One region of the Butyrivibrio hungatei genome, then DNA from elsewhere that is predicted to be linked to it. Evidence: a T-box and tRNA genes for the amino acid it is inferred to sense, from the RefSeq annotation. Region 1 holds a T-box; the other holds one or more tRNA genes.
The links. A T-box is a leader RNA that pairs with one kind of tRNA and senses whether it is charged. The one in region 1 lies ahead of proS (proline--tRNA ligase), so its partner is inferred to be a tRNA-Pro.
Positions count from the first base shown of each region.

Region 1 (14,865 bases):
TACGACGAAGAGGATTATGAGGAAGAGTACGACGAAGAGGAAGGAGAAGATGAGGAGCGTGGCGGAATAACTCCTGAACTCCTTGTTAGGATTGCCTCTATCATTACAGGTGTTTTCATTTTGGCTATGATTGCTTTTACTGTTAAGGTGAAAGTGATCGATAAATATTTAAATGATCCAGATGAGCAGCAGACAGAAGTGACTGCGCTTCCAAGCGGATTTGTAGAAAAGAATGATACGGTAACTGTGACAGGTGCATCATCTCTTAACCTGCGTTCTGGCCCAAGTACAGACAGTGCAAAGGTTGGAACTGTTGACGAGGGAACACAGCTTAAGAGAATAGCTGTAGCAGAGGATGGTTCCTGGGCTCTTGTGGAATATGAGGGCCAGCAGGTTTACGCATCCATGAAATACCTTAAAGAATAAATTATCTACTTCTGGAATGAAGCCAGGAATAAAACCTGTCCTGCGCTTCTGAAAGAGTATTACTAGAACGTGAGAAGGTATCGGCGTGGGAAAGAACTTCTTCCACACTGGTATCCTTGGCGTGATCAGCAATTTTTTGAGCACAAGTTTTTTCTAATGACTGGTAATCCATGTTTACCAGAAGAGTTCCGTGCAGTGACTTTATAGATGTGTATAGTGTAGGATATTTCTTTTGCACCAGAGAGAATTCGTCAAGGATCTGCTCTCTTGACTGCAGACAGAATAGAATGTAGATAGATTCCACTATTTCAGGAGGCTCAATCTCATCCTGATATGAATTTTCCTCGTAACCATCCTTAGTTGCATAGTACTCACAGATCTCCTGTACAAGAGATCCTATTTTTGTGTTGTCATATAATTTTTGTAATTCGTCAAATTTTTTCTCGCTCATATCATTAGTATAGCAAAAGAGGAAACAATTATGAAGATTGGCATTTTCGATTCTGGTATAGGCGGAATGTCTGTTTTGCATGAAGCTTATCACAGATTGCCAAATGAAAAATACATATTTTACGCAGATACAGAGCATGTGCCTTATGGTCTTAAGACTCCTGAACAGATAACAGGCTACGCAATTAATATTGCAGAATTCCTGATCGATCAGGGAGCAGAGGCAATCGTTGTGGCTTGCAATACAGCTACCAGCGTGGCGATCAAGGAGCTTCGAAGGAGATTTGACATACCGATTCTTGGTATGGAACCTGCTGTAAAACCGGCTGTTGAAGTGACAGATAAAAAGCGTATAATGGTCATTGCGACTCCGGTCACAATAAGAGAAGATAAGCTCAAGGATCTTCTTCACAGAGTTGATGAAGAGCACAGAGTAGACCTTCTTGCCATGCCTAGACTAGTAGAGTTTGCTGAGCGTGAGGAGTTTGATTCGGAGGACGTTCACAAATATATCGAGGAGCAATTCTCTGCCTTCGATAAAGATAAATACTGCGCACTGGTTCTTGGGTGCACACATTTCAACTATTTCAAGCCAGAGTATAGGAGATACTTTGGGGAGGATACGCTTCTGATTGATGGAAATTATGGAACTATCCACCATTTAGCAGACGTTCTTGGACTTAATATGTCATCAGATCAAGATAAAGAGATTTATTTTGAAGACTACCACAATATGTTGTGCCAGTGTAATACGGATTTTTATTTCTCAGGAAAAAAAGTTGAGGACCCGAAAACGCTAGAACACATATGCAGACTGCATAATAGACTGGAATTGGTAAGAAAAAATTAATAATTTAGTTACTTGAATTAAACAATATAATGTACTATCATTAAATCATGACCACAAGATATTGTGATTCAAAAGCTTGGGTCAAAAAATTAGTTTATATTTTTTATTAGGGGGCTTTTATGAAGATCATTAAGAGAAGCGGTAAAGAAGTTACATTTGACGGGAATAAGATTCTTGCTGCTATCGAAAAAGCTAACAATGAGGTGACTGACGAGAAGAAGTTAACAGCAGGTCAGATCAGCGACATTGAGAGAAGCGTTGAGAGTAAGTGTGCATCTCTTACTCGTGCTGCCAGCGTGGAGGAAATCCAGGATATGGTTGAGGATGACCTTATGAAGTCTGGTAAGTTTGAAGTTGCAAGAAAGTACATAACATACCGCTACAAGCATGCTCTTGTGAGAAAGTCTAATACAACTGACGAGCAGATCATGTCTCTTATTGAGTGTAACAATGAGGAAGTTAAGCAGGAGAATTCTAACAAGAATCCTACTGTTAACAGCGTTCAGAGAGATTACATGGCGGGAGAAGTTTCTAAGGACATCACTAAGAGATTTCTTTTACCAGAAGATGTAGTTAAGGCTCATGAAGAAGGTCTTATCCATTTCCATGATTCAGACTACTTCGCACAGCATATGCACAATTGCTGTCTTGTAAACCTCGAGGATATGCTCCAGAATGGTACAGTTATTTCTGAGACCATGATCGAGCGTCCAAAGAGCTTTTCAACAGCTTGTAATATTGCAACACAGGCAATTGCTCAGATCGCCAGCTCACAGTACGGCGGACAGAGTATTACATTGTCTCACCTGGTTCCATTTGTTGATGTCAGCAGACAGAAGTTCCGTAAGGAAGTTGCTCTCGAGTTTGAGACAGCAGGAATGAAGATCAACAAGAAGCAGGTAAATGAAATCGCAGAGATGCGTGTTAGAAAAGAGATCGAGAGAGGATGCCAAGTTATCCAGTATCAGGTCATCACTCTTATGACTACAAATGGTCAGGCTCCTTTCATTACAGTATATATGTATCTTGATGAGGTACCAGAAGGACAGACTAGAGAAGACCTTGCAATGGTGATCGAGGAGATGCTCAAGCAGCGTATCCTTGGTGTTAAGAATGAAAAGGGACAGCTTATTACACCAGCATTCCCTAAGCTCATCTATGTACTTGATGAAGACAATATCCATGAGGATTCTAAGTACTGGTACTTAACAGAGCTTGCAGCTAAATGTACAGCTAAGCGTCTTGTTCCTGATTATATCTCTGCTAAGAAGATGAAAGAGCTCAAAGGCGGCGATGTATATCCTTGTATGGGATGCAGATCGTTCCTTACACCTGATAATGAGAATGTTCCTGAAGGTTTCTGTAACGCAGGCAACAAAGCTCATGCTCAGAACTACAAAGAGGGAGATCATAAGTACTACGGACGTTTCAATCAGGGTGTTGTAACTCTTAACCTTGTTGATGTTGCTTGTTCTTCAAATAGAGATGAAGAGAAGTTCTGGCAGCTCATGGAAGAGAGAACAGAGCTCTGTAAGAGAGCACTTATGTGCAGACACAACAGACTCCTTGGAACTCCTTCAGATGTTGCTCCTATTCTTTGGCAGAACGGAGCACTTGCAAGACTTGCTAAAGGTGAAGTTATTGATCCATTGTTATTTGGTAATTACTCAACTATTTCTCTTGGTTATGCAGGTCTTTGTGAATGTACAAAATACATGAAGGGTGTTTCTCATACAGATCCTAAGGGTAAAGATTTTGCTCTTAAGGTTATGCAGTTCCTTAATGATAAGTGTGCTAAGTGGAGAGCTGAGACAAACGTATCATTTAGCTTGTATGGAACTCCACTTGAGTCTACAACATATAAGTTTGCAAAGTCACTTCAGAAGAGATTTGGCATTATCCCTGAAGTAACAGACAAGAACTACATTACAAACAGCTATCATGTTCATGTAACTGAGCAGATCGATGCGTTTACAAAGCTTAAGTTTGAATCTGAGTTCCAGGCTCTTTCACCAGGAGGAGCTATCAGTTACGTTGAGGTTCCTGATATGAACAGCAACATTGAGGCAGTTCTTTCAGTAATGAAGTACATTTATGACAACATTATGTACGCTGAGCTTAATACTAAGTCAGACTACTGTCAGTGCTGTGGCTACGATGGAGAGATCAAGATCGTTACAGACACAGACGGCAAGCTTATCTGGGAATGTCCTAACTGTGGTAACCGCAATCAGGACAAGATGAATGTAGCAAGACGTACATGTGGTTATATCGGAACACAGTTCTGGAATCAGGGAAGAACACAGGAGATCAAAGAGAGAGTTCTTCATATGTCTAATTCCAAAAATTAAATTATGAGGGTATGAAAAAGTATAAATAGATTAAGTTTAAGCCAGGATTATTTCCTGGCTTAAACTTTCCTGTAAGCAGAGAGGTCACTATGAATTACGGAGAGATTCTTTATACAGATGTAGCAAATGGAATAGGTTGCAGGACTTCGCTTTTTGTTTCTGGCTGTACGCACCATTGTAAGGGTTGTTTTAACGAAATGACCTGGGATTTTAACTATGGTAAGCCATTTACAAGAGAAGTTGAGGATGAGATCATTGAAACTTTGAAGCCTGATTATATTGATGGCTTGACGATCCTTGGCGGCGAACCAATGGAAGTAGTAAATCAGAAGGTATTAAGGCCTTTTATTGAGCGCATTAAAAAAGAGGTTCCTAAAGCTACTATCTGGATATATTCTGGCTATACTTGGGAAGAACTTACAGATGCAAACAATAAGCGCTGTCACAGTGATGATACAGACAAGATACTCTCTATGATTGATGTTCTTGTGGATGGCGAGTTTATGCTGGATAAGAAGGACCTGATGCTTAGATTTAGAGGATCTTCTAATCAGAGAGTAATAAATGTTCCAGAAACTCTGGCACAGGGAAAAGTTGTACTGTCCAAATATAATGACAGAGATACTTCAAGATCTGTATAAAGAAAAAGAAGACTGTTGGGGACAGTCTTCTTTTTGGGTAGGAACCGGAAATTCCTACCAAATTGTTAGAGGTTTTATAAAGGAAATACGTTATGGCGAACGTAAATCGACTATATAAATTGTCAGATCCGCATCTGATATACTGATTGTAACCCATCAATATAGGCTCTGAAAGTGCTTACATGGTACAAAATGTTGAAAATATTGACTGTTACCGTTCACAGTTCATGGTAACGAATGACTTGGGCAGGCTTGACAATAAAAGATAATGTGAATAAAATCTTTTTTAAATAAAAAAATAGACGTTGAAGAGGAATAGTAGCTTAGAATAAACGTCCCAGAGAGAGAGCAGTTGGTGTGAAGCTCTTACGATAAAAAAGCGAACCAGCCTTGGAGTCCTGTATGAAAGCGTTTGCATAAGTACAGCGTGTCCCGCGTTAAGGGTGATAATGAAGTGAAATCTGTTTTGAATGTAAACAGATTTAAATAGGGTGGTACCGCCGAGTCTTCGGTCCCTGTTATTAGGGATGCGAAGGCTCTTTTTATTTTCTCTATAAGCCTCGTATCCACTTCATAAAAGAAAGAGGAGAAAAGAAATGGCAGACAACAAGAAACTTGTAGCCGAGATCACATCTATGGATGAGGATTTCACACAATGGTACACAGACGTTTGTATTAAAGCTGATCTTGTCAGCTACTCAAACATCAAAGGGTGCATGGTTATCAAACCTGCAGGATATGCAATCTGGGAGCTTATTCAGAAGCACCTTGATGCTAGATTTAAAGAAACTGGCGTACAGAACGCATACCTTCCAATGTTTATTCCTGAGTCACTTCTTCAGAAGGAGAAGGATCATGTAGAGGGCTTTGCTCCAGAAGTAGCATGGGTAACACATGGCGGACTTGAGCCACTTACAGAGAGATATTGCGTAAGACCTACATCAGAGACTCTTTTCTGTGATTATTACAAGGGAGAGATCCACTCATACAAAGATCTTCCACAGGTTCTTAACCAGTGGTGCAGCGTAGTTCGTTGGGAAAAAGAGACTAGACCATTCCTTAGAAGCCGTGAATTCCTCTGGCAGGAAGGCCACACAGCTCATGCAACTATGGAAGAGGCTGAAGCTCGTACACAGCAGATGCTCAATGTATATGCTGATTTCCTTGAGAACGATATGGCTATCCCAGTAATCAAGGGACAGAAGACAGATAAAGAAAAGTTCGCTGGAGCAGAGGCTACATATACAGTAGAAGCTCTTATGCATGATGGCAGAGCGCTTCAGAGTGCTACCAGCCACAACTTTGGCGATGGATTTGCTAAGGCATTTGGCATTCAGTATGCAGGTAAGGACAACCAGCTTCACTATGTATGTCAGACATCATGGGGACTTACAACACGTACAATCGGTGCTATGATCATGGTTCACGGCGACAATTCAGGACTTGTTGTACCTCCTAAGATCGCTCCAATTCAGGTTGTTGTTATTCCTATTCAGCAGAAGAAGGAAGGCGTTCTTGATGCAGCTTATGATATTGCTAAGAGCCTTTCTGATTTCAGAGTTAAGACTGATGATACAGACAGAACTCCAGGATTTAAGTTCTCTGAGCAGGAGATGAGAGGTATTCCAGTTCGTGTCGAGATCGGACCAAAAGATCTTGAAGCTGGAAAGTGCGTTCTTGTAAGACGTGATACCAGAGAGAAGATTGAATGTGCAATCAGCGATGTTCATACAAAGGTTGGAGAACTTCTTGATCAGATCCAGAAGGATATGTTTGACAGAGCAAAGAAGCATCTCGAAGCACACACATTTGCAGCTCACAACAAGGATGAGTTTGCAGAGAGCTTCAAGGAGACAAAGGGCTTTGTAAAGGCTATGTGGTGTGGATGCCGCGAGTGTGAAGACAAGATCAAAGAGGAGTTCAACGTAACAAGCCGTTGTATCCCATTTGAACAGGAAAAGCTTTCCGATACATGTGTAGTATGCGGAAAGCCTGCTAAGAAGATGGTTTATTGGGGCAGAGCTTATTAATTAAGCTCATGCCTTATCAGAAATAGCTGCATAGTGCTTGCGCTTATAGTCGTACATTCTCTTGTCGGCTAGCATGAGCACTGTGTGGCTATTTTTTTCTTCTGTTTCTGTATTATTGGCGTAACCAAAGGAGACACTGTGATTGATCTCGGGATCAGTGTCATCTAGCTCAGCTAATTTATTTGTAAGAATCTTTAGAAGTTCATCTAATCTGTTTTTGTCAGTAAAATCTGTAGTGACGATAAATTCATCTCCGCCGATACGGAAGCATTCTCCGGTATCTTTGAAGGTAGAAGAAAGAGCATCGGCAAAGTCTTTAAGAAGTCTGTCGCCTGCCGGATGACCGGAGTTATCGTTGACATCTTTTAATCCGTTAAGGTCCAAGCTGATTATGCTGTAATCCTTGTTGGAATTACTAAGTTCCATGAGCTTTTTATCGCTGCTGGCTCTGTTGGGAAGGCCAGTTAAGTTATCCACATAAGCAATCTGAGCGAGAGAAGCATACTCTTTTCTCTGTGCATAAGATCTGGTCATGAAGATGAAGTAGTTAAGGAGCTGCGTAAAGACAAAAAATAGAGATCCAAAAGGTATGAGTATCTTTGCAATATGAAGCTGCCTATAGTCTACCACTTTATAAGAGATGTCTATGATCGGATAGATCACGAGAGAAGCGCATAAAACGGTCAATCCAAACATAGTCAGTTTTATAGAATAATTCTTGGTCTTGCTCCTAAAATCAAAGAAGTCGTAACACAGAATAACTATAATGCTGATAAGAGCAAAAATGTAATAAGCATGTGCAAAATGGATAAGATGAACAAAGCCTAAAGCGTGCAGCAAGAGGAAGAAAATGCTAAAGGCAAAAGTTGAAGCTCCTAGCAGCAGGATCGGAAAGCTGTCTAATCGTTTGTGAAGCTGCTGAACAAGAAGATACATTGAAGGAACAATAAGATACATTGCTGTATATTCAACTGTTGTGCTTATAGTCTTGTTCATGAAAAAGATTGATACGTCAAAAGCGGTGATCATCCACAGTCCTAGTAAAATGCATATGATGGAACTGATAAGCTGCGGAAATACACCTGATGTTCGGAGATAGAACAAAAGGGAGATAGCAAAAAATACGATTCCAAATACGATAAGAAAAATGCTGGTCAAAAAAGGAAACATTACTGAGTGAGCCAGATATCTTACAAGGTCGTCGAAATTTCCAAGCTTAGGGCTTACAAGATCACTTCTTGTTCCGTTTTCAGTAACGTAGAGTTTTATTGACAGCTTTTTTCCAACATAATCAGAGCCAAGAGGTACTAAGTTATAGCCTATTCCAACAAAAGAGTTGTCGGTTCTGGCATTAGTATCAGCTGAAGCGATAAGCTCGCCATCAAGAAAAACTTCGTAGGCGCAGTGCTGGGTCTTGAACATGAGATATGGGAAAGGCTCATTTATCTGCTCTATTGGTCTGTTGTAATTGAGGGTTACTACATCACCTTTTGTGAAGGTGGAGCCTACCTGTGAGCTTAAGGTCTCGAGATTAGTATTTAAATATTTTTCATTGCGATAAGTTACTATCCAGCCGCGATCTAGTGTCATAAAGGCAAATTGTGGATTGAAAAAGAGAATGTGTAATAGAGACATAAAAAATACTGTTATCAGGACTAAAGCGAGGCTGAGGAATGAAGTGAATTTACGCATGTCTGCTATCCTCCTTTTCGTCGCCGTGGTGTTCTCTCTTCATTTCATACATTCTGGAATCTGCAAGCATATAAACTTCTTTGGCTGAACCGCTAGGAACTTCATAACTGTAGGCATAACCATAAGAAGCACTATAGGTAAATGCCTGTTCCTTACGATTCCATTCTTCAAGGATGGAATAAAGCTCGTGGATTCGCTTAGTGCAGTTAAGAGAGTGTTCCTCGATCAGGATTACTATAAATTCGTCTCCGCCCATTCTACCAATGAGATTTGCGTCCCAGAAGCATTCAGAAAGGATAGTTGAAAAACCGGTCAGAAGACGGTCGCCTTCGTGATGACCGAGGGTATCGTTTATATGTTTTAATCTGTTAAGGTCAAAACTGATCAGGGTATAGATGTTTTTTTCTTCTGAGAGCATGTTCATAACCTGCTCGCAGCGGGCTCTGTTGGCAAGACCAGTGAGAGCATCAGTATATGCAAGGCTTTTGATGTGGCTCTGCATAGATGCAAAGTTATTGCTGTATACATTGTAATAAAGATAACTTACTAAAAGACAGCAAACAAAAACAAATGAACCAATTGTAAATCCGATCAGATCTGTGTTTGCTTCGCCTTCCGATCTGAAGTATTTATTGAAGTTAAATAGAAAGATATCGGATATAGCAAGTATGATGAATATGACAAGCCCAATAAGGAAGATGGAATCTGACGGAGAAACTCGTCTTTCCTTTGAATTTCTGTGGCTAAGCTGCTCATGGATTATAAGTGCAAAAGTAATAATGGCTTCTGCATTGGCTACAACATGTAGGATTATAGAAAACATAGAGAATGGCAGCAGGCCTGAAAAGTGAAGTATGATCGATGAAAAGAACAAAATGACATCAAGAATAAACAGGCTCAAGAATACCTTTTTCTTTTTGCCTGAAAAAAGTGAAGCAAAATATCCAAGGATAGCTGTTGGAATATTGTATAATGCGGCATATTCTGCGATGGTATTGATATATGAATCATCGACAATAAGACCTAAAATGCCATAATAAGCAAGGATATATGTTCCAAGGAGCAAGGAGATAAGACCGCTGAAGAAGAGTCTTAAGTCATTGTCGTGGTATATGATCAGATAAGGAGAAAGGATCATCAAAAGAAAACCAAGGAAAGAGAAGAATGCTCCTGCCAGGAAGTAGATTCCCATGGTGTATAGATTATAGAAAAAAAGATCCTTGCGTTCTCCGATATAAACATTTGAAAGCCCGGAAGAAGGAAGCTCTTTGCTTCCGGAAATTGTGATAGTAAGCTTTTTGCCTGCATATGAGCAGCTTAATGGGGCATTATTATAATATTTAGGAATGGAAAAGTTACTGTTTTCTGTGTCCTCATCGCGAGTTGTGTAGATGAGGTCGTCGTCAATGTAGATCTCAGTAATTGCATGAACAGAGCGGAAATATATGGAAGGTTCAATATACTTTAACTCTGGTACTGTGGTAGTAAGCACGATAACATCAGAGTCGTCTATGATACCGGTATTGGCATCCTTCAGGCTCCGTACAGGAAGAATATTTCCATTTAATGAAATTTCCCAATCATTTAAGTTGATGATGGGGGCGCTTGGGGTAGGTGCTATGTGTAAAAAAGTTGTTAAAAAGATCACCCCGGCCGCAAGTAGCAGTGAGATCAGTGCTACTACGATTTTACGATTGATTTTATACTCCATGCTACTAGTATATATCGAAAAAAAGAAAAATCCCAGCGAATTGTTCACAATAATAAGTGTTTAGGATATGATGATGATATGAAGATTATTTTACCAGAGAATGTAAAAACTATACTGGATACCATGCATGGTGCTGGTTTTGAGGCATATGTTGTCGGCGGATGCGTTAGAGATGGCGTTCTGGGAAGAGAACCTCAGGACTGGGATATTACAACAAATGCGCTTCCGGAAGAGACCAAAAAGCTCTTTAGAAGAACGATAGATACCGGAATAGAGCATGGTACAGTTACTATAATGATAGGCAAAGAAGGATATGAAGTAACAACCTATCGAATTGATGGCAAGTACGAGGATAGTAGGCATCCAAGCGAGGTTACATTTACCAAAAACCTCACAGAAGATATGAAGCGTAGGGATTTTACAATAAATGCCATGGCCTACAATGAAGAGGAAGGCTTAATAGACAGATTTGGCGGTCTTGATGACATTAAGGGTAAAGTTATCAGATGCGTCGGAGATCCAAAGGAAAGGTTTGCAGAGGATGCCCTTAGGATCATGAGAGCAGTCAGATTCTCAGCGCAGCTTGATTATGAAATAGAAGAAAAAACCAAAGAAGCGGTAAAAGAGCTGGCGCAGAACCTTAGCAAGATAAGTGCTGAAAGAATACAGACAGAGCTCGTTAAGCTGGTTACTTCTGATCATCCAGAAAAGCTAAAAACAGCCTATGAGCTTGGCGTGACAAAAGTGATACTTCCTGAATTCGATAAATGCATGGAAACAGCTCAGAACAACCCACATCACATGTACAATGTGGGTGATCACATTATTTGCTCTATGGAGAATATCAGGGCAGATAAGGTTTTGAGACTTACGATGCTGATGCATGATATCGCAAAACCTGCTACAATTACTGTAGATGATGAAGGTGTGTGCCATTTTAAAGGTCATAGCGAACTCGGCGTTCAGATGGCTCATTCTATATTCAGAAGACTTAAATTTGACAGAGACACCATGGACAGAGCGTGCAATCTGATCAGATATCATGATGATCGCTTTCCTGCAACTCCAAAGGCTGTTCGCAGAGCAATGAACAGAGTGGGTGTAGATGAGTTTCCATATCTTTTGGAAGTCAGATACGCTGATACTATGGCACAGAGTATGTACTATCGCCAGGAGAAACTACAGCTGATAGAGGATACTAAAAAGGTATATGAAGAGATCCTTGCAAAAAAGGATTGTGTAACATTAAAGGATCTTGCTGTTAATGGCAAAGATCTCATCAGCCTTGGTGTGACACCAGGTAAAAAGATAGGTGAGATATTAAGTGCCATGCTTGATGATGTTCTGGATAATCCTGAACACAACAGCAAGGAATATTTGTTAGAGCCGGAGCGCCTAAAGAAGACATTCTTGATGGATCAGATAAATGAGGGGTGAATCATGAGAAGCTTTGGTAAATGCTTGAAAAAATCTATATCTGTAATTGTGGCAGCAGCTATGGTGATGGCTACCGCCAGCACTACAGTTTATGCAAGTAGTGACAGTGACAAGATATCAATATCGATGATCGATAAATATGATTCGGCGGATACAGCTGCAATCAGAGCTATCGATACAGAGCAAAAACTGATACGTTTTAGAAATCATGCGACAGGTAAGACATATACACTAAGCTATGACAATACCAGCATGATGTACGATGTGAGAGGAACAGTTCTTTCCCCTAGCTTATTAGAAGTAGGTCAGATAGTAGATGTTAAGTTCCTAAAGAGTACCAAGCATATTACATCGCTCAATGTTTCAGCACAGGCCTGGACAATAGACAGTACCAGAGATCATGACCTAGTTCGAGGAGATGGAACAGCAAGAGTTAAGGGTGAATCTTACAAGATGGATGCCAGAACTCTTATCATGGCTGATGGAGAGCCAGCACTTGCTGACAATATCCTTGCAACAGACAAGATCAAAGTCTGCGGTATAGATAAAGAGATATACAGCGTTGTTGTTACAAGTGGACACGGCTATGTAAGTCTTTCTTCTGATATAGTAGAAGATCAGAGTCTTGTAGGTGCATGGATAGAACTTGATAATGAAGTAATCTACAAGATATCACCAAACATGCTGCTTAGCGCTCCAGAAGGAGACTATAACCTTCAGATCCTTGGAAATGGTGCAAATTACAAATCAGAAGTCAGCATTTCAAGAAATCAGGAAACTGTTGTAGATACAAGCGAGATCACGATCAACAAGCCAAAAGAGGGCCTTGTTACATTTCAGATCGTACCTGAATCTGCAGAAGTTTTTGTGGATGGAGAAAAGGTTCTTACAGGAATTCCTCAGTCTGTTAAGTATGGTTATCATAACCTCAAGATCATGGCTGATGGATACATTACTCAGAACAGATATTTAAAGGTTGGAACAGCAAAGTCTGTAGTAAATATAGAACTGGAAAAAGAGGATGATGGAAGCGAATCGTCGACAAATTCTCTTTCTACAAGTTCAGGTTCAGTAGACAATAGCACCAGCAAGACCAGCATGGGAACAAGCCATGGTGATGTTGCCAGCAGCAAAAAAAGTGCAGCTTCTGTTGCATCAACAGTTAGTAGCAACAGTTCCGCTTCCTCAAGTGTTAATCAAGTAATAAAGGGATATTACATATATTTTGATGAGCCATACGGTGCAGAAGTGTACTTTGATGGAAGTTACATAGGAGTAGTTCCTACCAGCGTTCCAAAGATCTCAGGTAACCACGAGATTATCCTCAAACAGGACGGTTACCAGACCAAGAGCTACAGGGTCAAGATCGACAAAGAAGAAGATAACGTTAAGTATGAGTTCCCAGGTCTTGTTAAGATTGAAGAGCAGTCCAGCTCTTCTGGAAACACATCTTCTTCCGGATCAAACGGATCAACCTCTAGTGGAAATGCTAGTACAGAGGCCTCCTCTGAAGCTTCAACCGGAGCTTCAAAAGAGTCACCGACAGAAGCTTCATCAGAAAGTTCTACGGCAGAAGCTTCTGATAAAGCCAGCAGCAAGGAACATGGTGCTGGGACAGAAGGCAGTACTACTGCGGCTGGAACAGGAAAAACAACTAAAGAATCAGAAAAGGCAGGAGATGCTGCAAGTACGGCATCAGGAGAAGATTAAATGAGACTGGATAAATATTTAAAAGTAACAAGACTTATCAAGCGTCGCACAGTGGCAAATGAAGCCTGTGATGCTGGAAGAGTTCAGATTAATGGTAAGCCAGCCAAGGCATCTACAGATGTTAAGGTGGGTGACAAGATTACAATAGGCTTCGGTAACAAGGATGTGAATGTTGAAGTGCTGGATGTTCAGGAAACAGTTCACAAAGAAGATGTAACGAACCTGTATCGCTATATTTGACAGCTTTTTATTGCATGTATTAAAATGTAATTAAATAAGACATTCTATGAAAATGAGTGGGGTAAATAATGGCAACAAGAGCACGCTATAAAAGGCGTCGTTCTCAGAACAAAGCAGGCGTAATCTGGGCAAGCTTTGTAGTACTCATTCTTGTGACAGTTGTTTCTATCAAGAGTGTGGGACTTATGAAGAAAGCCAAGGATTATGAGGCTAAAGAGGCAGCTCTTCAGCAGCAGATCGAGCAGGAGATGGCCAGATCAGAAGAAATCGCTGAGTTCGAGAGATACACACAGACGCGTAAGTATATAGAGGATACAGCAAGAGAGAAACTTGGACTTGTTTATCCGGGAGAAATTATCTTTAAAAACGAGGATAAGTAATTAATAGCGCAGACATCAAGATTGAGTCTGCGCTTTAATTTATTTTTGATGGAATACGTACATGAACGCATTTGAGAGCAAAGTTTTAAACTTCATAAGGGATAACCACATGGTAAAAGAGGGAGAGTCTGTCCTTGTGGGATTATCAGGTGGAGCAGATTCCATGGCTCTTATGACTGTGTTATATGAGCTGAAAGAGGTTCTTGGGATCAGTCTTTTTGCAGCGCATGTAAATCATATGATCAGGCCAGAAGCTGGGGAAGATGCAGCTTTTTCCAGACAGTATTGTGAAAAAAAAAGTATTCCATTTTATCTTTTTGAAGAAGATGTTCCTGAATATAGCAAAAAGATGCATCTTACTGAGGAAGAGGCTGGAAGAGTAGTAAGATACAATGTCTTTTCAGAGCTTATTAAGGATAAAAAAATAGATAAGATCGCAGTTGCGCATCATCAGAATGATGCGGCGGAGACATTTCTTTTAAATCTATTCAGAGGAACGGGTATCAGGGGCGGAAGCGGAATAAGACCTGTCAGAGATAACATCGTCAGACCTCTTTTGTGCGTATCAAGAGCAGAGATAGAGGCATATCTTGGAGAAAAGGGTATTGACTACTGTACGGATTCAACCAATCAGGAAAATGATCACACCAGAAACAAGCTTAGAAACGTGGTTCTTCCTTTTGTTCAGGGAGAGGTAAACAGTGCAGCGGTAGATCATATAGTCAGAGCCAGCAGGGAGATTGGCCAGGCCTATGACTATATCAGAGGGCAGGCAGACAGAGTGTTTGATAAGTGCTGCGTGGATACCGCAAAAGAAATCAGGATCGATCTGGATATGTTGAATAAAGAGCCAGAGATCATCAGGCGCTATGTGATCCTTAAGTGTTTTGAACTTATTGTTCCAGGAAGAAAAGATATTACTTCAACCCATGTAGATATGATCATAA
Region 1 covers NZ_CP017831.1:3,080,393-3,095,257, reverse strand. Annotated here, with positions in the region: gene bhn_RS14305 (SH3 domain-containing protein) at 1-426, shown strand, start outside; gene bhn_RS14300 (hypothetical protein) at 428-877, opposite strand; gene murI (glutamate racemase) at 908-1,726, shown strand; gene nrdD (anaerobic ribonucleoside-triphosphate reductase) at 1,846-4,077, shown strand; gene nrdG (anaerobic ribonucleoside-triphosphate reductase activating protein) at 4,167-4,718, shown strand; T-box leader at 5,015-5,238, shown strand; gene proS (proline--tRNA ligase) at 5,315-6,748, shown strand; gene bhn_RS14275 (GGDEF domain-containing protein) at 6,755-8,383, opposite strand; gene bhn_RS14270 (GGDEF domain-containing protein) at 8,433-10,151, opposite strand; gene bhn_RS14265 (CCA tRNA nucleotidyltransferase) at 10,230-11,588, shown strand; gene bhn_RS14260 (PEGA domain-containing protein) at 11,592-13,298, shown strand; gene bhn_RS14255 (RNA-binding S4 domain-containing protein) at 13,299-13,538, shown strand; gene bhn_RS14250 (FtsB family cell division protein) at 13,607-13,918, shown strand; gene tilS (tRNA lysidine(34) synthetase TilS) at 13,980-14,865, shown strand, end outside.

Region 2 (14,865 bases), 560 kb from region 1:
CATGAGCAAAATTATAACAGATTTAGCCTGCATATGTTACAAATCTTAATTTTAAAGCCCTTTTCTTTATTATATAGGGGATGTATGATATACTAACTTGGTTAAAATGGATTTAAAGTGAGGTTTTTATATGAATTTTGGTAAAAGAGGTATCGTTAAACAAGCGAAAACGCTTAACTCCGGTACCAGCAAATGGGGTAAAAAGCTCAGCCTTTTTGGCTTATATATTATGCTTTCTCTTATCATCGGACTTGTGATCATAGGAGCAAGCGCAGGTATTGGTGTATTCAACGGCATCATTGCTACTGCACCTGATATCGGTAATATCGACGTTACTCCTTCAGGATTCTCTACTTTTGTATATGATACAGATGGCAATCAGATTGCTAAACTTGTATCTACTGACTCTAACCGTATTCCAGTTACTATGGATATGGTTCCAGAGAATCTTACACATGCCTTTGTTGCTATCGAGGATGCGCGTTTTTATGATCACAATGGTATTGATATTCAGGGTATCATCCGTGCTGCCGTTAGAGGTATTACAAGTGGTCACTTCTCTGAAGGTGCTAGTACGATTACTCAGCAGCTTTTAAAGAATAACGTCTTCTCCGGTTGGACCAATGAGTCCAAGCTTCAGAGTGTTAAGCGTAAGATTCAGGAACAGTACCTTGCCATTCAGCTTGAAAAGAAAATGTCTAAAGAGGACATTCTTATCAACTATATGAACACCATCAACCTTGGTTCTAATACTCTTGGTGTTCAGGCTGCATCACTTAGATATTTCAATAAGCCTGTTAGTGAACTTACTCTTTCAGAATGTGCGGTTATCGCTGGTATTACGCAGAACCCTAGTAAGTTCAATCCTATTACACACCCAGAAAAAAATGCTGAGCGTCGTAACAAGGTTCTTAAAAACATGCTTGAACAGGGATATATTTCACAGATTGAGTACGATCAGGCTATGGCTGATGATGTATATTCCAGAATTCAAAATGTTAACCAGGAGACAGGTGGAGACGATACAGTTAATTCTTACTTTGTAGATGCTCTTACCAATGAAGTACTTGAGGACCTTATGGCAGCTGGCTATACAGAGACTCAGGCTTACACACTTCTTTACAGCGGCGGTCTTAAGATCTACTCCACTCAGGATCCTAAGATTCAGAAGATCTGTGATGATGTTTATCTTGACGAGAGCAACTATCCAGAAGGAACCAAATACCTTCTTTCTTATAAGCTTTCAGTTCAGTCTGCTGATGGAACAGTAACTAACCACAGTAGTGAAATGTATTCAGCATATTACAAAGAGCAGAACAAGAACTTCAATATGCTCTACAGTTCAAAAGAAGATGCTGAAGCTGCTATAGAGGCTTACAAAGAAGCTGTAATGACCGAAGGCGATACAGTACTTGCTGAGAGGATCGATCTTACTCCTCAGCCTCAGGTTTGTATCACTATTGAAGAACAGAGCACAGGTTATATCGTAGCAATGGTTGGTGGCCGCGGAGAAAAGACCGCCAGCAGAACACTTAATAGAGCTACTGATTCATACAGACAGCCAGGATCAACATTTAAGGTTATTTCAACCTATGCACCTGGTATTGATAGCGCAGGCCTTACTCTTGCCACAGTATTTAATGATGCCCCATTTGCTTATTCAAACGGAACACTTGTTAGAAACTGGTGGGGATCAGAATACAGAGGTCTCAACAATGTAAGAACAGCTATCAGAGATTCTATGAACGTAATCGCAGTTGAAGCTATCACTCTTATCACTCCTCAGCTTGCGTTTGACTATCTCAAGAACTTTGGCTTCACAACTCTTGTAGAGCACGAAGTCATAAATGGTAAGCCTTTCTCAGATATCCAGCAGGCAACTGCACTTGGAGGACTTACAAAGGGTGTAAAGAACTACGAGCTTAACGCCGCATATGCCGCTATTGCAAACGGTGGTGTATATATCGAGCCTAAGCTTTATACAAAGGTTGTAGACCATGACGGAAACGTTATCCTTGATAATACAGAAGCTAAATCAAAGCGTATCCTCAAGGAGACAACAGCATTCCTCCTTACAAGTGCAATGCAGGACGTTGTAAACGGTGGTACTGGTTCATCTGTTAACTTTGGTACTACTGCTATTGCAGGTAAGACAGGTACAACATCTGATTACGTAGACGTTTGGTTTGCAGGCTACACTAACTACTACACAGCAACTACATGGACAGGTTACGACAACAACGCCAAGATGAAAGATCCTGCTGAAAAGAACTTCTCCAAGACTATGTGGCGTAAGGTTATGTCCAAGATACATGAAGATCTTCCATACTCATCATTCTCAGTTCCTGATGGAATTGTTTCTGCTACAGTATGTTCTAGATCCGGTAAACAGCCAATTGCTGGGCTCTGTGACGGAACTCTTTACACTGAGTACTTTGAGGAAGGCACAGTACCTACAGCAAGCTGTGATGTACACTATGCTGGTACAATGTGTGCTATTGATGGTCTTCCAGCTACTGAGAACTGTCCATTCAAGACAACAGGTGTATTTGAGCTTACTCCAGAAGTTCCACCAGCACTTCAGTCAGGATTTGTAGATTACACACCTGCTAACTCAGCATATACTACTGTTACAGATGAAAACGGAAACACAACTCAGGTACTTAATACTTGTCACCATACATATGAATTTATGATGCAGGAAGGTATTGATGGTATCTTAGCTCAGGAGCAAGCCGCAGCACAGGCTGCTGCAGCTCAGGCCAATCCAGAAGCAGCCGCTGAACAACCACCAGCCGAAGCAGTACCAGAGGATGTAGCAGCTGGTAATTAATTCGGACGCTGGGATAGACATTAGTAAAAGCCCTACTTCTCTCCGATATTTTTTCAGGATACATAAGACATTCAAAAATCCCCCTTAGATTTATTTCATGTTATTCAGAACATAAATCTAAGGGGGATTTTTTCATGCCATGTATCTGCTGAAAAAATAAATCGTTCAGTAGAGCTTTAACTAATGCCTATCTCAGCTGTCTGGTATAAATAATCAAGCTTCAAGTATTCTATTTACTTAATGACTATTTTCTTATTAACTATTTTTTATTATCTAATAAAAATGTGTTTTGAATTTAATTAAGTAAGAGTTTATCTAATATTCTTTTTTCTAGTGTAATAAATGAAATAGAAGAAGAATAAGACTGATGTGGTTATCCAGGTAAGTGGATAGCTAAATTCTACAGTTTCTACTGTTTTGCTTATAGGGAAGGCAATAAGTATCCAGGCTACACGAAGGATGCAAATACCGCCTAACGTGATGATCATTGGTACAAATGCTGTTCCCATTCCGCGGAGGACTCCGGAGAAGACTTCCACACCGATGTAAGTGAAATAAAAAGGTGCAAGGAAGCGTATCATCTGGATTCCTACATAGATTACGTTGACGTCTTCTACGAAGATTCTAAGCAGGAAGTCGCCGTGCCAGTACAATAAGTAGCTAAGAGGAATTGTTATTGTAAGAGCTATGATAAAGGCTGTTCTCATGCTCTTATGCACTCTATCATATTTGCCCGCACCAAAGTTCTGACCTGCAAAGGTTGTAACCGAAGTGCCAAGACTGCTTATGGTCATCCAGAACAGAATATCTATCTTTCCGTAAGCTGCCCAGGCTGCTGTATACTCCTTACCAAGTTCATTGATAGATGTCTGTATCAACATATTTGAAAGGGTGTACATAGTTGACTGAATACCTGCTGGAAGGCCTATGCGAATTATACGCCTTAGCATGCCCATATCGAGGCGTATTTTATTTATGGCTAGTTTATACGTGTCATTACTTTTAACCAGCATAATGAGGACGATAATAGCGCTAATCAGCTGACATAGTATTGTTGCAACAGCGACACCAACAACACCCATGGTAACACTGACTTTTCCCATACCAAGTCCAATGACAAAAAACATATCCAGGATGATATTTGCAAAGCAACTAATGATAAGCACTATCAGAGGCCTCTTAGAGTCTCCTACAGCCCTTAAAATACCTGCCCCCATGTTGTATACAAGGTTTGGTATCATGCCAATGAAATAGATCCTTAAATACACTGCTGAAGCATCTACAATCTCTGATGGTGTCTTCATGATATCAATGACCCATCCCGCTGTAGCAAGGCCTATAACTGTAATAACAGCACCTCCTAAGATAGCCAGAGCAATAGCTGTATGAACTGCCTTAGAAACCTCTTCTGTGCGGCTTGCCCCATAGAACTGAGCAATTACAACTGTCGCACCAGATGAAAGTCCAATAAAGAAACCAACAAACAGATTCACAACTGTTGCTGCAGATCCTCCTACAGCAGCTAGTCCATCAGGGCCAACTACTCTACCTACTATAACGGCATCAACTGTATTGTATAACTGTTGAAAAAATGCCCCGAGCATCAGAGCAAAGAAATATGATAACATACTGGTCCAGATAGGACCATTTATGACTTTATTCTTGGTACTTTCCATAATTTAGATCTCCAAATAAAAAAACAACACACTACTATTATTACGCAAAAAAAATGTGGAAAGCAATACACTTCCCACCTAATCATAAACAAAATGCGGATGACAGGACTTGAACCTGCACGTCGGGGACACTAGAACCTAAATCTAGCGCGTCTGCCAATTCCGCCACATCCGCATAATACTTGCCGTTATGTAATTAAAACCTCGGAAAATTTCCAAGGTTTTAAATAATGAGACATGGGGGATTCGAACCCCCGACAACTTGATTAAAAGTCAAGTGCTCTACCACCTGAGCTAATATCCCATATCATATTTGTACTTCTTCGGTGCATAACTCCGTCACACCTAGCTGGGCTAGCCGGATTCGAACCGTCGTATGCAGCAGTCAAAGTGCTGTGCCTTACCGCTTGGCGATAGCCCAAGATTGTAAGAGCTTTGCGCATCTCGCTGGAGCAATTACAAATAGGGTGGCTAGTGGGACTCGAACCCACGGTCTCCAGAACCACAATCTGGCGCGCTAACCAACTGCGCCATAGCCACCATAATAAACAAAAAGGGATTTGTACTATTCCATATTTGCTAATCAAGTACAACCCCATGGCTTACACATGATAAGATTTTAATCTTCCAAGTGTTCAAATGTGCCCGAAGGGATTCGAACCCCCGACCCACGGCTTAGAAGGCCGTTGCTCTATCCAGCTGAGCTACGGACACATGTAACAGATACTTATTGTAAAAGTGCTCTGTACCCAAGCATCGTATCAAGTACTTTGCTCAAGCGGGTGATGGGAATCGAACCCACGTATCTAGCTTGGAAGGCTAGTGTTCTACCATTGAACTACACCCGCATGTAAATCACATTCTATATGTAAATTAAGAAACTCACCGGCTTTAAGAAAAATCAACCAGTGATATTTCTTAAAAGTCGGGGTGACAGGATTCGAACCTGCGACCCCCTGCTCCCAAAGCAGGTGCTCTAGCCAAACTGAGCCACACCCCGTCTCGCTTTGCGTTATGCCCTAAGCCGTAACGCGAGATTTATTATATAATGATTTTCACTACAATGTCAACACATTTTTTCAAGTTTTTTCTAAGTTTTTTTGCGTTCTTATAAGTACTTTATTTCATATTCTATTTCATGGTTATCATCCACTGAAAGCACGATATAGCTTGGTCTTCGGCCCTCCTGCCTTGGGTAAGAAAGACTGCCAGGATTGAACACATACACTCCGCCAATAATTTTTGCCACCGGTTTATGTGTGTGTCCAAAACAAATAATATCTGCTCCTCTTGAAATTCCTTCGCTCCTAATATACTCAAGATCCATACTTACCATGTAGTTATGTCCGTGAGTTACAAAAAAAGTGTGGCCATCAAGTTTAAACTCCAGCTCTCTACTCAAGTTCGAGAAAAAATCGTTATTGCCTGCAACGAAATAAACCGGACAATTTGCAGCAAGCGCATACTTGCCTTCAGAGCCCTCAAAATCTCCGCAATGGATGATTCCATTTAATGGCTCTTCTATGTCCAAAACGTCATAAAAATTATCATCTCTCCCATGTGTATCACTAACGATCAAGTACTTACGCATTCCAAAACTCCCCGCTGCCTTTTATGATATCTTTTCCCTCAGAAGTTTCTCCATCTCCCTAAGTGCCTTACCTCTGTGGCTGATGGCATTCTTCTCCTCCGGAGAGATCTCTGCACTGGTCTTTCCATATTCAGGCAAATAGAAAATAGGATCATATCCAAAACCATTTTCTCCGGCTATTTCATAGCCTATTCTGCCCTCAATGGTACCAAGTGTTGAGAGACTGCTTCCATCAGGTAAAAAAGCTGATATAGCGCAAACAAACCTGGCTGTACGCTTTTCATCAGGAACACCATTTAATCTTTCGATGAGATTGTTGTTCTTTTCTGTATATGATGTATCTTTTCCCATATATCTAGCTGAATAGATTCCAGGTTCCTTGTTAAGATAATCGATCTCAAGTCCAGAATCATCTGCAAGAACTATAGTTTCTGCTGCCTTTTCCGGTTCTTTTGCCTTGAGTTCTTCATATACCGCCTTAGACTTGATAAGAGAATTCTCAGCAAATGTTGTACCGTTTTCCTCTACATCACCTTCCACTCCTGCTTCCTTCATGGAAAGGATCTCTACTCCAAGATCTCCTAATATCTCGCGGATCTCAATCATTTTATTCTTGTTTCCAGTAGCAAATACTATTCTCATTTTTTCTCCTCAAAAGCCTCCAGGATTGCCTGATACACTCCCTCAGCTATTTTTTTACTATCATCAGCGCCGGAGTAATCTTTGCTTATTTCTACTCTGGCTGCTGGAACTTTTGTACAGCAAAGGACCTGATCACTTCCGTCATCCTCAAACACGCCTTCAGCTGAAGCGCCTAACTTATATGCACAGTTTTTTTCAAGGATATTGGCAAATTCGGCGTTATTAAAGTCTCTCAGGAAATACTGCCCGTTGTAAAAAGACGATACACCCTTTCCACCAAGCTTAAGCTCCACAACAAAATCCGCCCCGCTATCCTTTATAAGAGCGCATCTTTTCTCAATATCAGCTTCATCATCAGAAAGTCTCGTGTAATAAAACTTGATATTATTGTCATCGTCTGTTGTTGCAATGCCGCGTACAGCAAGGGACATATCAAGAAGGGCCCGACTATTTCCTGCCCCCTCACTTTCACAGTCCACAACTACTATATTTTCATACATATCTTTTGGTTTTGCAAAAGAAACTTCTATAGTGCTGTTTTCTGTTAGAGAGCTGGCATTTGCGTATAAACCGTCAAATTTAAAATCCAGACAAACGCTTCCCGTGTCATTCTCAGCATAGCAAACAGCGCTTTCTAAGATATCAAGATCCGTCAGAACCGCGTTATCAAGGTAAAACCCTTCTTCGCGGCTCTCAATGTAGATCTTGAGTTCGTGATCGATATATTTATCTTCAAGAATGATATCATCAGAGCTGACAGTCTTAGCAAGCGGAATAATGAGCTTACCGGATTGACTATCCGTAACATTCCTGTCTATGAGAATGTTGTAGGAATCCTCAGCATTTCCTCTATCCACATGAGTTCCTGCAGCATCTGTGATCATAATATGCTTGGTTGCTGATCTTTGCAGCATCACAGCAATAGAAACTACCCCAAAGACGGCTGTTCTGATCGCCATCTTTTTCATTTCCGAATTATTCATTATCTGATCCCATCATAAGTTGCAATTAGTTACTTGTTCTCTTTGGTGGCTTTGGTCCCATGTACTGATAAAAATAGGTCCTGATCATGCCGTTATAGATCTTTCTGTTTTTATCAGCTTTTTTGCCAATATATTTCTCTGCCTGCTCAAAGCCGGTAATAAGGTACATAGACCATGAATCAAGAGCCTTGTATCTCTCTCCAATAGTCTTATATAGAGCTGGAAGCTCTTTCTGATCACCAATTCTCTCACCATATGGTGGATTGGTAATGATAAAGCCGTACTTTTTCCTGTGGCTAAGATCTGCGATATCTCTAGCCTGGAAGTGGATAAGGTGGTCTACGCCAGCTTTCTTGGCATTGATCCTAGCTATCTCAACCATCTCAGGATCAAGGTCATAGCCTTGAATATCTGTCTCAATGTCAGTAATGATCTCGTCCCTCGCCTCATCACGTACGTCTGTCCAGTTCTGAGGAGTAATAAGATGCTTCCAAGTTTCAGCTGTAAAGTGTCTATTCATACCTGGTGCAATATTAGCAGCCATCATGGCAGCCTCAATAGGGAATGTACCACTACCACAAAAAGGATCCACAAGTATCCTGTCTCCTCGCCAAGGTGTCAGCATGACAAGAGCTGCAGCAAGGTTCTCAGCTATAGGAGCCTTAGACTCAAGTCTACGATAGCCTCTCTTGTGCAGTGAATCTCCAGTTGTATCAAGTGCTACAGTAACTTCGTCCTTCATAAGAAAAACTCTGATAGGATAATCTTCAGCGTCTTCCTTGAACCAGTCTGTGTGATAGCTTTGTTTCATTTTCTCGACGATGGCTTTTTTCATGATGGACTGGATATCTGATGGACTAAAGAGCTTACTTTTGACACTAGAAGCCTTTTTTACCCAGAATTTTCCTCTCTCAGGAATAAATTCTTCCCATGGAAGAGCCTTAGTACCCTGATAGAGTTCCTCAAAGGTCTCAGCATGGAAGCTTCCTACCTTGATAAGAATTCTCTCAGCTGTTCTAAGTCCGATATTGGCGCGGCATACAGCATCAGCATCTCCAGCAAAAGAGATCCTGCCGTCCGAAACCTCAGTAATATCATATCCCAGATCGATTATTTCTTTTTTCAGTACTGCTTCAAGACCAAAATGGCATGGAGCAATTAATTCAAATTTTTTCATCATAGATTAAATTATACAATATCCATTCTTTTTTTTATAGAAAAAAAGGATGCATCTGAAACCAGATGCATCCATTCTAATGTGCGTGACAGGATTCGAACCCACGACCTTCTGGTCCGTAGCCAGACGCTCTATCCAGCTGAGCTACACGCACTCATGTCTTGCGACAACATGTTATATTATATTCGCGGCAAATATCTTTGTCAACAATTAATTCTCATAAGGTGAATAGCCACCATTTTCTGCCGCTTCCTCGGCTTTGGTCTGGTTTACAAGAGCTTCCATGTCAGGTCTTGCAAATTCAAAGCATGCCAGTACTTCAGGTGAAAATACGCCGCATTCTCCATCCTTGATCATCTCAAAGGCTTTATCCAAAGGATATGCAGACTTATATACCCTATCACTCACTAAGGCGTCATAAACGTCAGAGATTGCTGTAAGCTGAGCTGCTATAGAATTTTCTTTTCCCCTAAGTCCATCAGGATAACCGCCGCCATCCCATCTCTCATGGTGATGCCTGCAGATATCAAGGCACATCTCATAGTACTCTTTTTCCTGAATGTCTTTTAACCTTTCAATGATCTCACATCCTCGTGTAGTGTGAGATTTCATAACCTCGAACTCTTCAGATGTAAGTCTTCCGGGCTTTAGAAGGATTGAATCCGGAACTGCTATCTTACCTATATCGTGCATAGCAGAAGCCTGAGTCATGACGTCTATAATATGCGGTGTCAGTCCAAGATCCGGATAATTGTTCATAGCAGTAAGAGCCAGGATACGCACAAAGCCCTTGATGCGCTTTAAGTGGTATCCTGATTCCATACTTCTGAATTCAACAATCGTAGCAATAGTGTCTATAACCTTCTCATTGCTGGACTGCAATTTTTCTTCCTGCTTTTTAAGATACAAATACTGCTTCTTGAGGACTCTGGTCTGATCATCTACCTGAATTTCAAGATTATTCTTGTGATCATAGAGCTCTATAGTTCTAGATACTCGTCTATCAACGATAACAGGATCAAAAGGCTTATGTATAACATCAGCAGCACCCTTCTGATAGCTATTTCTCTCCGCTTCAGTAGAAGTATCAGCCGTGATCATAAGTACGGGGATAGTCTCATTTAAGTTATCCTTTTGTGTCATGGTCTCCAAAACAGCATAGCCGTCCATTTCTGGCATTACAATATCAAGAAGGATAGCAGCAAGCTTGCCTTCGTTTTCTTCCATCATCTTGATTGCTTCTATGCCATTTCCAGCCTCAAGGATATTATATTTTTCTTTGAATATCTCTGCCAGAATGCCTCTGTTGATCTCATTATCATCAACAACAAGAATATAGCGATCTGCCATACATACCTCCGTCAAAAGAAGTAGTGAAGTATTAGCGCTCTACTATCGCAGCACATCCCATTCCGCCGCCTACGCAAAGAGTTGCAAGACCCTTGTGTGCGTCACGTCTCTGCATCTCGTAAAGAAGAGAAACAAGAATTCTGTTTCCTGAGCATCCTACTGGATGTCCAAGAGCGATAGCGCCACCGTTTACATTGAGTACATCATTGCTAAATCCAAGGTCATGCTGAACAGCAACTGACTGTGCAGCAAAAGCCTCATTTGCTTCTATAAGTTCGAAGTCACCGATTGAATATCCTGCCTTCTTCATAACCTTCTGTGTAGCTGCTACAGGTCCGATACCCATGATGCTAGGCTCAACACCTGCAAGCTCACCAGCGATCCATGTTCCTAAAGGCTTAACTCCGAGCTCTTTTGCCTTTTCTTCACTCATAACGATAATTGCAGAAGCAGCATCATTGATTCCTGAAGAGTTAGCTGCTGTAACTACGCCGCCATCTTTCTTGAATGCTGGCTTGAGATGTGAGATACCTTCAGCAGTAACGCCCTTTCTTGGTCCCTCATCTGTATCAAATACAATAGTACCTTTCTTGGTCTTGATCTCTACAGGTACGATCTCTTCTTTGAACTTGCCTTCTGCAATAGCCTTTTCAGCCTTGTTCTGTGACCAAGCAGCAAACTCATCAAGCTGCTCTCTTGTAAGGTGCCACTGCTCAGCAATGTTCTCAGCTGTAATACCCATGTGATATCCGCCAAATGCATCCGTAAGAGCATCCTTGATCATAGCATCCTGAAGCTCTCCTGATCCCATTCTGTATCCATAACGGCCCTGCTGCATGAGATAAGGAGCCATTGACATGTTCTCCATACCACCTGCTACGATGATGTCTGCATCGCCCATTCCAATGAGCTTAGCAGCAAGGTTTACACAGTGAAGTCCTGATCCGCAAAGTACGTTGATAGTTGTTGCTGGTACCTCTACAGGAATACCTGCATTGATAGCTGCCTGTCTAGCTGGGTTCTGTCCAAGTCCTGCCTGGATTACACATCCCATGTATACTTCATCAACCTGCTCTGGTTTAACGCCCGCTCTCTTAAGAGCCTCCTTAACAACGATTGCTCCAAGAGCTGGTGCTGGTGTTGTTGATAATGTTCCGCCCATTGTTCCGATAGCTGTTCTACAAGCTCCGGCCAAAACTACTTTTCTTGCCATATTATGTTATCCTCCGTTTTTGTGAATTAAAAGAAGTGGTAGAGCCCACTATGACCTCATACCACTTTTATTCTACCATTACTAGCCCATAGGCTCAATGATTTTACATATTTTTTATCGTTTTATTGAATATAATTATCGTGTATTTAAACTGAGCGGAAGCTCTAGGCCATGAGTTTCCAGAAGTTCTTTATCACGCAATATCGTATTAGTATCCCCATCAGCAATAATGCGGCCTTCATCCAAAAGAATCGTCCTCTTGCAGGTATCCATGATGAAATCAAGGTCATGAGAAGTAATGATCTTAAGAACATCTAGTTCATTAAGTATACCTATCAGATTTCTTCTGTTCCTAGGATCAAGGGCGATAGAAGGTTCATCCATGATGATGATATCAGGCTCCATGGAAAGGATCGTAGCTATAGAGGAAAGCTTTTTTTCGCCGCCAGAAAGCTTATAGGTGTGCTTATCTCTAATATGTGTAGCATGTACCTTCTCAAGAGCTTCAGTAACTCTTCTTTGGACCTCGTCCTCAGAAAGCCCATAATTACGAGGGCCGAAAGCTACGTCATCTTCTACTTTAGACAAAAAGAGCTGACTATCAGAGTCTTGAAAAACAAATCCCACATGTTCTCTGATATGATTTAAGTTCTTTTTATTGACTTCATGACCTGCCACTGTGAGCTTACCTGTGTAATCAAGCTTTAGCCCCACTAATAGCTTCATAAGAGTTGACTTGCCGATTCCATTTGCTCCTATTACGCCTATACTCTCGCCATCTCTAGCTGTCAGACTTATATCCTGAAGTACATTATTGCCATCTTCATAGGTAAAGCTTAAGTTTTCAATTTTTAACAGTTCTCCGTGTATACCAGTCTTCATAAAACAACTCTCCACCTGATCAAAATAAAGATTACAATCCATACAACAGGAAAGATAATGTCTGTTTTCTTAACCTTCTTTTTGACTGTGTTAAAATCCCCTTTAAAGCCTCTAAGAAGCATACTTTCATATACTCGTTCTGCTCTGTCCATACTGCGAAGCAGCCACTGACCCACAAGAGTTCCCCAGGCACTATATTGGATACCTTTTTGTGATGGAGCTCTTAGGCTATAGGCCGTTGTTATCCTTCCAGCCTCCTCTGCCATAACTCCAAAATATCTGTATATCAGCATTATGACTAATATCATTATCTTAGGCATTTTTATACATCCAAACGCATAGCAGATGTCATCGATAGAGGTTGTTATTATAAGAGAATATGCTGCAAGCACAGTATACACCCCCTTTATTACAAGGGTGAGCATAGAAAGCATTCCAGTAGTTATTCCAATTTTACCAATATAGAAAAGAACTGTTTTATCAAAAAAAGGATTGAATATACCAACAAATATTACTAGAGGCAAAACCAGCCTCATTCGGTATATCCCATCCCTAAAAGACAGGTCACCTATCACAAATATAAACACAAGATACACTGACATAAGGATCAGTGTAACGATATCATACTTGTTAATAGATGCCACTAAAACTATGTATAAAACGCTAACAAGCAGCTTTCCCAAAGGATGAAGTTCATTCATCCAATGAGAACGCTGCTGCATTTCTTGAATTTTACTTAATTCATTTAAATTCTTTTCAATAGAACTCATTTAATAAATCAGCTATTAGTTCGAAGCCTCTTTTTTCTTAAAGAACTTGAACGCATAGCATGCTCCTACGGTAATAAGGACAACTACTATTGCTCCTACTATACCAGAAAAGCTTGTGCCGAGTACAGACTCACTATTAGAAAAAGCATAATCAGGAAGAAGTGATGTTGTTTCCTGAATACCTGCTGCTGTTTCATAAGCTCCGCCAGTTGCCTCTAATTCTGATGTTCCGGCAACCTGTTCCATAGACCACTCAAGTCCATCTGGGAAAGCTGAAGCAAAGAGTGAAACAATGCCGCCGCAGATTGCTGCAAGTACTGCAATAACAATAATAGTATTCTTGAATGATAGCTTTCCTTCTCTGGCTGTTGTCTCTTCACCAACGCCCCATAACAGTTCTGGTCTAGCCTCATATACAAAAACAAGCACTGCAGCTGTAATAAGTCCCTCAACAAATCCAATAGCTAAGTGAATCGGCTGCATAGTAGCTACAAATACTGAGAACGGAAGCTCTGTTATGCCTGATATAAGAGTTTCGATTGTAACTGAAAATGCTCCCATCTGAAGTGTCAGCACACATCCTATAATTGATGCTGCGATTATCTTTGCCCTTGAGGCACCTTTTTTCATAAATGGCTTCCATATCAGAAGCGCTCCCACAAAGCACCCGTAAAAGGCCATATTCCATATATTACATCCTAAAGCCAGTAAACCTCCATCTGCAAATAAGAGGCACTGTACCAGTAATACTCCGATCATAGTAAGGAATCCAGCGAAAGGTCCAAGCATTGCTGAAAGCATCATACCTCCGCAAAGATGTCCTGATGAACCTGTTCCAGGAATTGTGAAATTGAGCATCTGTGTTGCAAATACAAAAGCTCCCATAACTCCCATAACCGGAATCTTCTTTGGGTCATTTTCTTCTCTTACTTTTTTAACAGAAAGACCTGCTGTTCCTGTTGATAAAACATACATGGTGCCCGCAACTGCTGGTGCAACCAACGCATCTGCCATATGCATAATTCTTTACCCCCATGGTACTCTAATTCTTATTTTTCGAAACTTATATGCGCGCTATATAAGTTTCTGTGTATATTGTCTGGATATGAACAAAATACACCTTGGCAACACATTTAGTATAAGTCAAGAAAAATAAGGCTCACAAGCCCCCTAGGGGGTTAAAATTTTAGCGATTTTTGTGTTCTTCAAAAAGTTTCCTGATTGCCACGTCATATGGTGACTTGAGAACTCCATACTCAGTTACGATTCCTGTGATCAGTTCATTATCTGTGACATCAAAGGCAGGGTTATATACCTTAACGCCCTCTGGAGCCATACGCTCTTTGTACCACATCTCTGTGACTTCCTCAGGTTTACGCTGCTCAATATTGATATCATCGCCAGTCTTGGTGTTAATATCGATAGTTGAAGTTGGTGCGCATACATAGAAAGGTATTCCATATCTCTTAGCCACAGTTGCAACAACGCTTGTACCAATCTTGTTGGCAGCATCACCATTAGCCGCAACTCTGTCACAGCCTACAAATATAGCATTTATAGCCCCTGTCTTCATAAGTGAAGCAGACATGTTATCGCATAAAAGAGTTGTGTCTATTCCGGCAGAATGAAGCTCAAACGCAGTAAGTCTTGCTCCCTGTAAAAGAGGCCTTGTCTCATCGCAGTATACCTTGATATTCATGCCCTTTTCATGAGCAAGATACATAGGCGCTGTAGCTGTTCCATACTTG
Region 2 covers NZ_CP017831.1:2,516,647-2,531,511, forward strand. Annotated here, with positions in the region: gene bhn_RS11645 (YigZ family protein) at 1-3, opposite strand, end outside; gene bhn_RS11650 (transglycosylase domain-containing protein) at 131-2,833, shown strand; gene bhn_RS11655 (MATE family efflux transporter) at 3,145-4,509, opposite strand; tRNA gene bhn_RS11660 (tRNA-Leu) at 4,604-4,684, opposite strand; tRNA gene bhn_RS11665 (tRNA-Lys) at 4,741-4,813, opposite strand; tRNA gene bhn_RS11670 (tRNA-Gln) at 4,859-4,930, opposite strand; tRNA gene bhn_RS11675 (tRNA-His) at 4,976-5,049, opposite strand; tRNA gene bhn_RS11680 (tRNA-Arg) at 5,150-5,223, opposite strand; tRNA gene bhn_RS11685 (tRNA-Gly) at 5,287-5,357, opposite strand; tRNA gene bhn_RS11690 (tRNA-Pro) at 5,435-5,509, opposite strand; gene bhn_RS11695 (metallophosphoesterase family protein) at 5,618-6,100, opposite strand; gene rdgB (RdgB/HAM1 family non-canonical purine NTP pyrophosphatase) at 6,122-6,742, opposite strand; gene bhn_RS11705 (N-acetylmuramoyl-L-alanine amidase) at 6,739-7,725, opposite strand; gene bhn_RS11710 (THUMP domain-containing class I SAM-dependent RNA methyltransferase) at 7,751-8,902, opposite strand; tRNA gene bhn_RS11715 (tRNA-Arg) at 8,983-9,056, opposite strand; gene bhn_RS11720 (HD domain-containing phosphohydrolase) at 9,113-10,252, opposite strand; gene bhn_RS11725 (acetyl-CoA C-acetyltransferase) at 10,284-11,465, opposite strand; gene bhn_RS11730 (energy-coupling factor ABC transporter ATP-binding protein) at 11,601-12,347, opposite strand; gene cbiQ (cobalt ECF transporter T component CbiQ) at 12,344-13,117, opposite strand; gene bhn_RS11740 (energy-coupling factor ABC transporter permease) at 13,133-14,137, opposite strand; gene mtnA (S-methyl-5-thioribose-1-phosphate isomerase) at 14,304-14,865, opposite strand, start outside.
Region 2: it has a tRNA-Pro gene. The T-box ahead of proS (proline--tRNA ligase) is inferred to sense a tRNA for this amino acid. The anticodon was not compared.